3 regions of the Megasphaera vaginalis (ex Srinivasan et al. 2021) genome follow, and region 1 is predicted to be linked to each of the others. Evidence: riboswitches for the same ligand, from Rfam matches in the RefSeq annotation. Region 1 holds a riboswitch; each other region holds the start of a gene.
The links. A riboswitch is a leader RNA that binds a small molecule or an ion and turns the genes downstream of it on or off. The one in region 1 is predicted to bind FMN.
Positions count from the first base shown of each region.

Region 2: linked by a shared signal. The riboswitch ahead of ribD (bifunctional diaminohydroxyphosphoribosylaminopyrimidine deaminase/5-amino-6-(5-phosphoribosylamino)uracil reductase RibD) and the one ahead of HMPREF1250_RS10665 (bifunctional 3,4-dihydroxy-2-butanone-4-phosphate synthase/GTP cyclohydrolase II) in region 1 are both predicted to bind FMN.
Region 3: linked by a shared signal. The riboswitch ahead of HMPREF1250_RS01950 (FGGY-family carbohydrate kinase) and the one ahead of HMPREF1250_RS10665 (bifunctional 3,4-dihydroxy-2-butanone-4-phosphate synthase/GTP cyclohydrolase II) in region 1 are both predicted to bind FMN.

Region 1 covers NZ_AWXA01000062.1:115,441-118,405, forward strand. The annotation lists gene HMPREF1250_RS10660 (Crp/Fnr family transcriptional regulator) at 1-627, shown strand, start outside; gene HMPREF1250_RS10665 (bifunctional 3,4-dihydroxy-2-butanone-4-phosphate synthase/GTP cyclohydrolase II) at 654-1,865, opposite strand; FMN riboswitch at 1,958-2,076, opposite strand; gene HMPREF1250_RS10670 (FtsB family cell division protein) at 2,265-2,561, shown strand; gene HMPREF1250_RS10675 (S1 domain-containing RNA-binding protein) at 2,666-2,965, shown strand, end outside.
Region 2 covers NZ_AWXA01000025.1:45,784-48,748, forward strand. The annotation lists gene rsgA (ribosome small subunit-dependent GTPase A) at 1-5, shown strand, start outside; gene rpe (ribulose-phosphate 3-epimerase) at 11-655, shown strand; FMN riboswitch at 713-847, shown strand; gene ribD (bifunctional diaminohydroxyphosphoribosylaminopyrimidine deaminase/5-amino-6-(5-phosphoribosylamino)uracil reductase RibD) at 928-2,070, shown strand; gene HMPREF1250_RS04635 (riboflavin synthase) at 2,051-2,695, shown strand; gene ribE (6,7-dimethyl-8-ribityllumazine synthase) at 2,751-2,965, shown strand, end outside.
Region 3 covers NZ_AWXA01000007.1:154,860-157,824, reverse strand. The annotation lists partial or broken gene HMPREF1250_RS01955 (3-hydroxyacyl-CoA dehydrogenase NAD-binding domain-containing protein) at 1-242, opposite strand, end outside; gene HMPREF1250_RS01950 (FGGY-family carbohydrate kinase) at 575-2,098, opposite strand; FMN riboswitch at 2,186-2,320, opposite strand; gene HMPREF1250_RS01945 (hypothetical protein) at 2,384-2,941, opposite strand; gene mscL (large conductance mechanosensitive channel protein MscL) at 2,956-2,965, opposite strand, start outside.

The DNA.
Region 1 (2,965 bases):
TTTAATCATATGGATGCGGCCGATGTCGGGCCGTTTTTGGAATCCATGGGCGCCAGAAAACGGAAATTCAGCAAAGGAAGCTTCGTTTTTTATGCCGGCGACGATATCAAGACGATCGGCTTTGTCGTTAAAGGCATTGTGCATATTGTACAGGAAGATTATTGGGGCAATCGCAATATTTTAGCGCGTATACAGGCGGGAAATCTCTTCGGCGAGGCTTTTGCCGCATTACCTGATGCGCAATCGGAAGTGGACGTTATCGTCACGGAAGACGCGGAAATCATCTTTGTCGACGTGACCAAAATATTGCATGGCGGTGTCGTGCTGACACCGCAGCAGGGACAATTTGTGAGCAATTTATTGGCGCTGATGGCGCAGAAAAATCTGATTTTGACTCGCAAAATACGCTATATATCACAGCGCTCGACGCGTCAGAAGCTGATGGCCTATCTGTCTGACGAGGCTCGCAGCAGACGATCGGCTACGTTCCGTATCGATTTTAACCGGCAGCAGTTGGCAGATTTTTTATCCGTAGATCGCAGTGCCATGTCGTCCGAGTTGAGTCGTATGAAAGCGGAAGGGCTGATTGATTACAAAAAAGAAAAATTTACGTTAAAAGAAATATAGCTGCCGAAAAGGCAGCTATATTTCTTTTATTTTAAGTGAGGAAGAATGTGCCCCATTTTGTTTTTCTTTGTTTCCAAATAAAATTCATCGAACTCCTGCGGCCGCATTTCGATCGGAACACGTTCGGTGATTTCAACGCCGAATCCTTCCAGTCCGTATACTTTTAACGGATTATTGGTCAGAAGGCGAATTTCTTTTGCTCCCAAATCCTGCAGAATTTGCGCGCCGATCCAATATTCACGCAGATCCGGAGCGAAGCCCAACTTTTCGTTGGCTTCTACCGTATCATAACCTTGTTCTTGCAGCATGTAGGCCTTCAGTTTGTTAATCAAGCCGATACCGCGCCCTTCCTGACGCATGTACAGGAGAATGCCGCGGCCTTCTTTATCTATCTGGTGCATGGCGGCCGCTAACTGTTCACCGCAGTCACAGCGCTGCGAACCGAAGACATCGCCTGTCAGACATTCGGAGTGAACGCGGCAGAGCAAGTCTTTTCCGTCGCCGATCTCGCCTTTGACCATGGCCACGTGATGTTCGCCGGTCAAATCGTTGACGTAGCCGAAAATACGGAATTTTCCGAATTTTGTCGGCATTTTTGCTTCCGCTTCGCGACTGACATGTTTGTCGTGACGGCGGCAGTAGTTCTGAAGATCATGGATGGTAATGAATTTCAACTTATATTCGTCGGCCAATTTCCACAGATCCGGGGTCTGCATCATCGTACCGTTGTCGGCCATGATCTCGCAGCAAATACCGACCTGTTTCAGACCTGCCAGCCGCATCAAATCGACGGTCGCTTCCGTATGGCCGCTGCGGGCCAAAACGCCGCCTTTTTTGGCGATGAGAGGGAACATGTGTCCGGGACGTCGAAAATCTTCCGGGCGAGCCGTTTCGTCGGCACATTTGCGAACTGTCAACGCCCGCTCGACGGCGGAAATACCTGTTGTCGTATCTTTGTGATCAATCGAAACGGTGAATGCCGTTTCGTGATTATCCGTGTTTTCGCCGACCATGGGGTACAGGCCGAGACGATGGGCGTATTCCTGGCTGACAGGCATGCAGATCAGCCCTTTGCCATAGGTGGCGACAAAATTCATTATTTCTGTCGTGCAGAATTGACCGGCGCAAATCAAATCGCCTTCGTTTTCACGATCCGGATCATCTGTGACGATGATCAAATGACCGGCCTGCAATTCGGCAATCGCTTCTTCTACGGTGTTGTATTGATGCTTTTCCAATGATAAAACCTCCTGACATTATAAGAGCCCTGTCGGCTGCAAGAGCCGTCAGGGCCGTTTGATGAGTTCATGGGTCGCGCAAAAAACACGACTCATATCTTCTTTCATCCAGACTATACTGTCGGTTTTGGAATTGCACCAAATCAACGCCTGTACAACGTTCGCGGACTATACCGCCGATCGGGAATTACACCCTGCCCTGAAGATATTTTGGAGTACTTGTTTATTATACAGATAAACCGATCGTTTTGCAATACTGTCATCAAGGTGGAATTTGCTCAACAGACCGTGTTTTCTTGACGCGCCGGGGGAAAAGAGCGCGCCCCTCTTTATCTTCGAAGATAATCGCGGTATACTTATAAGACAGGTTTCCTTTATCCGCAGAGAGGGGCTGGCAATGTGGCAGAGCGCAGGCGGCGCAGCAATCGTAGAAAAAAAACGGGACAGAGAAAATATAAACTGCTGATCGTCGTTATTTTGATTTTCGGCGGCATTCTTTTGACCAGCAGGATGTATCAGATCTGGGTAATTCATCAGGACATGAAGCGGACCGTAGAGGAACGTGAAGCGTTGGAGCAAGAAAATCAGGCGTTGCAGACAGCGCACGATAAATTGCTTGATCCGGAAGAAATTGCCAATAAGGCGCGGCAACAATTCGGGCTGGCAAAGCCGGGAGAAATTCCGTATCGGCGGTAATGATGCGAAAATTTATGATTGGGAATTGAATTTTTTTATTATTGTAGGTATAATGTGCTTGATATATACTAACTACGTATTTTTAAGGAGGATCATGTAGCAGCATGTCAATCGAAGTAGGGAGTGTGCTGGAAGGCATTGTAACGGGCATTACCAAGTTTGGTGCATTTATTGAATTATCTGACAAAAAGGTCGGCTTGGTTCATATTTCCGAAGTTGCCAATGAGTATGTCAAGGATGTCCATGATTTTTTGAAGGTTCAGGATAAGGTAAATGTCAAAGTCTTATCTGTTGACGAAAAAGGAAAAATCGGGTTATCCATCAAACAGACCCAGGCGGCGCCGGCTAAAAAAGAATTTTATCCGAAAAAAGAAATCCGCCAGCATCGCAGTTTTGATCAGAAT
Region 2 (2,965 bases), on a different contig from region 1:
AATGACGGTAATGATATACATCGGACCTTCTGTTTTATCTGCCGACTTCTCACGCTTGGCCGAAGAGATCAAGGACGTGGAAGCCAAAGGGGCGGACTATATTCATCTCGATCTGATGGATGGCCATTTCGTTCCCAATCTGACCTTCGGCGTGCCGGTTATCGCCAAGTTGCGGAATTGTACGACACTGCCGCTCGACGCTCATCTCATGGTGGAGCATCCGGAAACGTACGTTGACGGTTTGGCCAAGGTTGGCGTGACGTACGTAACTGTTCATCAGGAGGCCTGTCCTCATCTGGATCGTCTTTTGCAGCAGATTCACGAAGCCGGCATGAAAGCCGGCGCGGCCCTGAACCCGGCGACGCCGGTAGCAACCTTGCAGTGCGTGGCGCCGCTTCTCGACATGATCCTGATCATGAGCGTCAATCCCGGATTCGGCGGTCAGCGGTTCATTCCGTACACCCTCGCCAAGATCAAGGAGGCCGGAGATCTTCTGGCGGCAGTCGGCAATAAAACGGCTGTTATTGAAGTCGACGGCGGCGTTAATGCGGATACGGCCGCTGCCGTAAAAGCCGCCGGCGCGACCTTCCTCGTTGCAGGCAGCGCCGTTTTCGGCGCCGCAGACAGGCGGGCCGCCATTGCTGCGCTGCGGTAATACTTGTCATGCGTATGCCTTTATGATATAATTCTTCTGTAAATACTATACGTATCATATAGTCTTTGGGGCAAGGTGCGAAAGCGACGCTTTCAATTCCTGACCGGCGGTCATAGTCCGCTAACCTCCTTCGGAGGTTGAACCGATGCGATTTCGGTACCGACAGTACAGTCTGGATGGAAAAAGACGGCAGGCTTGTTTTTGTTGTGCTTAAAAGGCTATTGGAACAGCTCCCAATAGCCTTTTTTTATATGATACCGAAAGGAAGGAACGTGTTGGAACCGATAGAATACATGAGAGAAGCACTGGCTCTGGCAAGGCTCGGACTCGGCTACACGACGCCCAATCCGGCTGTCGGCTGTGTTCTCGTCAAGGACGGCAGGATCGTCGGAAAGGGGTACCATCATCAGGCCGGCACGCCGCATGCTGAGGTTTGGGCTCTGCGTGAAGCAGGTGAAGCCGCCAATGGTGCAACTGCTTACGTGACCTTGGAACCGTGTTCCCATTACGGCAGGACGCTGCCGTGCGCCAAGACGCTGGCCGAACACGGCATTGCCAAGGTATACATGGCCATGCTGGATCCCAATCCTCTTGTAGCCGGTAAAGGGGCCGCCATTCTGCGGCAGGCCGGCATTCCCGTAGAGATCGGCCTGTTATCGGGAGAAGCGGCGCAGCTGAACGAAGTTTTCATCAAGAACATGCTTGTCGAAAAGCCTTTTATCGCCGTGAAGCTGGCGCAGAGTCTCGACGGTTGCACGGCGTCACGGACGGGGCGGTCGCAGTGGATTACGAATGACTGGGCGCGGTCGCACGGGCATTATCTCCGCTCGACTTACGACGCGATCCTCGTCGGCATTCACACGGTGGAAACCGACAATCCTCTGTTGACGAGCCGCATCAGGCGGGACGATCACGACGCGCCGCATCAGCCGATCCGTGTCGTTCTCGATACAAAGGGGCGAATCCCCCTGAAGTCGTTAGTCGTTACCGACAAGACGACGACGACGATCGTCGTGACGACTTTCTTATGTCCCGTCGAAAAGATGCGGGCTTTGAAGCGGGCAGGTGTCAAAATTCTGCTGGCGCCGCTTCACGACGGAAAATGCGTCGATTTGCCGGCGGCCTTGAACTTGTTGTATCGGGAAGAAGGCATTAGGAGCATTCTCGTAGAGGGCGGCAGTACTATTCACGGCAGTTTCTTCGATCATAAACTGGTCGACAAGGTGTATGCCTTTATCGGCAATAAAGTAATCGGCGGTGCGAAGGCGACGACAGCGGTCGGCGGCATGGGTGTCGACAGCCTTGACGAATGTATGACGCTTACGTATGAAAATGCCGAGATTCATGACGGGAATATCCTGATTACGGCGTATAACGCGGAACGGGAGGGAACGTATGTTCACTGGAATCATTGAGGAATTGGGAACTGTCGGCGCCATGGACCGCAAGGCCGATTCCATTCGGCTGACTGTTGAAGCGAAGAAGGTGCTGGAAGGAACGCAGATCGGCGACAGCATTGCCGTCAACGGCGTCTGCCTGACAGTTACGACGATGACGGCGTCTTCTTTTACTGCCGACGTCATGCACGAAACGATGCGCCGTTCGTCGCTGCGCGACATCCGCAGCGGTTCGCAGGTGAATCTGGAACGGGCCTTGCAGCTCGGCAGTCGTTTGGGCGGACATATCGTCAGCGGCCATATCGACAGTATGGGCCGCATACAGCGAATCGCTACGGACGGCATTGCCCGCGTGCTGACGATCGCCATTGAAAAGGAACTGTCACCCTTCATTGTCGAGAAAGGTTCCATTGCTATCGACGGTATCAGCCTGACCGTTGCCGCTGTTTCCGCCGAGGCGTTTACCGTTTCCGTCATTCCCCACACCATGGCGAATACGACATTGCTCACGAAAAAAGTCGGCGCCGTCGTCAATCTGGAAACGGACATGATCGGCAAATACGTCCATAATTTTACAGCGGACTATACGGCGCGGGGTAAGGGCAAGCTGTCGCTGCAGTCACTGCTGGAAAATGGTTTTTAAGAGTTAACTCTCTGACAATACATACATAAACGATAAAGATAGGAGCGTGTACACTATGGCACACATCAAAGAAGGTAATTTACTCGGTCAAGGCTTAAAGATGGGCATTGTCGTCGCCCGTTTCAACGAATTCATCGGCAGCCGTCTTCTCGGCGGCGCTTATGACGCTTTTCACCGTCACGGCGTGAACGATGACGATATTACGACGGCATGGGTTCCCGGCTCGTTCGAGATCCCCCTGGTAGCGCAGAAAATGGCCGAATCAGGCAA
Region 3 (2,965 bases), on a different contig from region 1:
TTTTCTTCCGTAATTTCAACGATGCCCGTCAATTTGCCCATGCATGCGTCTTTATCGGCTTGCGTCATTTTTTCTTTGGAAACCAGTTTCGTTAAGCTTTTGTCGATTTTCTTAACGCCGCCGTCAATAAATTCCTGTTTGATATCGTTCAAGATAACGTCGCAGCCTTTTGTCAGGAAGACTTGAGCAATACCGGAACCCATTGTACCTGCACCAATTACCATTACTTTTTTACAAAACATGTCTAACTCCTCCTTTAAATTGTCGCGTGATTTTTTTCACTTAGCAGTTCCAAAAAAAAGCACGCAAATTAAAAATCAGATGCATTGCTTATACTCCTAGTATATCACTTCCTGTGAAAAAATCCACTACATATGGGGTGTATATTTCATTAAAACCCATATCCGCATATATATTTTTCGCTGCCCTGTATGAATTCCTATGACTTTCAATTATACGTTTCTGGAATTATTACTAACGCAAAGTCTTTTTTGAGACACTAAGAGCGAAAACATTACACCCTTTTTCACAATATGACAAATAAAAAAGGCCGGATAATCCGGCCTTTCCGCGCTTATATGCCGCTTTCCTGCAGCGCTTCCAACAGCTTTTTCCTCCGTCCATACTGTTGCTGATAATAGTCCGTTACAGACTGCTGAGGAGAGAAAGTATCTTTGACGATAAAATTCGTTTGCAAGGCTTCTTTCAAATCGGTCACATCGCCTTGGCTGTACGCCGCTACCAGGCAATTGGTCGGCACGGCGCCGCCGGCCACTTCCAGCGTAACGACTTCCGTCGCCAACATATCGGCCTTGATCTGATTCCAAAGCGCGTCACGGCTGCCGCCTTCCGTGACCGTAAGCTGCGACAAGTCGATGCCGGCGTTGCGGTAACGTTCGGTAATTTCCAGATAATTGTAGCCGATCCCTTCGAGGACACACCGCCACATGGCGCCTTGATCGGAATCGAGCGTCAAACCGGAAAAGACGCCGCGCACATCCGGGTAATCGCCGTTGCCGCCGGTCAAATAGGGGATAAAAAACGCGCCGTCGCAGCCGGCGGGATGACGGCGTGCCAATTCGTCGAGCGTACCGTAATACTCATCGCTCTGCTTTCGACAAACGCTGTCCTTGAACCAGCGAAGCGCCAGACCGCCGGTCCGGACGAAGCCCCAATAGAAATACGTGTTTTCCAGCGTTCCGGAATTGAAGATCAGTCCGCTGCCGGGAACGGAAAGAGCGGGAATGATGCCGTCTGTCGACACGCAGAACATGGCGCACGTGCCGGCTACGTCAACGCCGCGCCCGGCTTCGAGAATACCGCTGCCCATCATGGATTCCATCGTATCGCCGGCGCCGGCGCAGATGGGAATGCCGGCGGGAAAGCCCGTTTCTTCGGCATCCTTTTCGCACAAAGAGCCGATAATATCCCACGGTTTTACAATGCGCGGCAAATAGGCCGCGTCAATGCCGAGAATTTCCAACTGCCGCGGCGACCATTCCTTTTGCATTACATGATAGCCCAATCCCCAGCCCGAAAGCGTGCCCCAGTCGATAAAGGCGTCGTTCCCGCCGAGTCCGGCGAGGTGCAGCAGAACATACGGGCAATTATGAACGAATTTAACGCCTTTGGCGGCAAAAGCCGGCACATGTTTCAGAAACCAGCGCGCAAACATGGCCGGAAACATGACGCTCGGTTCGGCATTGCCCGTCTCTTCAGCCCAGATCCGCAGTCCCTGCGCCTTTAGCCGTTCGACATCATCTGCCGTACGGCTGTCAAGATAATTGACATACGGCGTAACGGGATTTCCGGCGGCGTCAATGCCGGCGATGCCGCAAATGATCCCGTCGCCCATGATGGCCCGTACCGACTTGACGGATAAATGCTTCTGCCGCATCTGATAACTGCACGAACGCATGCACTGCTTGATCAGCCGATAGTACTCGTCAATATCCATCTCCACCCAGCCGGGCTGCGGATAAGACAGCGTCGTCTTCGCCGTGTCCATGGCTACGCAATTCATCTGCCCGTCATAGACGGCAACTTTCACGCTTTGCGTGCCGGCATCAAAACCGAGATAATAATTTTTCTCCATCATTGCCTCCTTACGCCTTCGGCACAAAGAAAAAAAGACCGGAAAAACCAGTCTTTGCATGGGAAACAAGGCAAGGCAAACAGGCCCTGCAGCCGTCTTTTCCCATCCAGACTGTAACTGTCGGTATCGAAATTGCATCGATTCAACTCTTTTCAGAGCTTGCGGACTGTACCGCCGGTCAGGAATATGAAGGAAGCCCCTTCTCACCTTGCCCCAAAGACGATTTTATATTCGATTTGTTTTCTTCCCTTCATGATACAGGGAGAGCTAAAAAAATGCAAGAAGGATTTACTTGACACGATGGAAAAAAAAGCTGCTCAATTTGGAAACGAGCGTATCCGTCGACGCCTCACAAGCAGGAAAACGCTGCAAGCCGCTTTTTTGCTCGATACAAGACAGAAAAGCATCCATCGACTGCGCAATATCGAGGAGCGTCTCGCCCGTCAGCGCATCCAGCCAAGCGCCGTTATGCAGATCGTATCGCTCCAGGATCGCCCACAGATGCGCAAACTCCTGATCCTTACCGGCGTCGGGAAACACTTGCAGCAGGACGATTCGCGATTTTTCCGCCAACGGCTTGTCAATGAAAGCCTGCACGTCTACTTGTTCGGCAAAGTGCGGCAGCCAGCGGTGCAGCACCGTTTCATAAAAGGCGAAGAGAGACAAAGAAGCAACACGTTCATAACGGCGTGCTGCCTTCTCTGCATGGAATCGGTTCTTCTCTCTTCGTTTTGCCGCCAAGCGCGCGAAGGCCTGATAATCGGCCCAAAGCTCGCCTGTCAGCGAAGCCTTCATGATCGCCGCCTCGCCGTTATCGAATACGGTGATATCAATTTTAGACTTCATCAGCGCGGACCTGCTTATAATTGA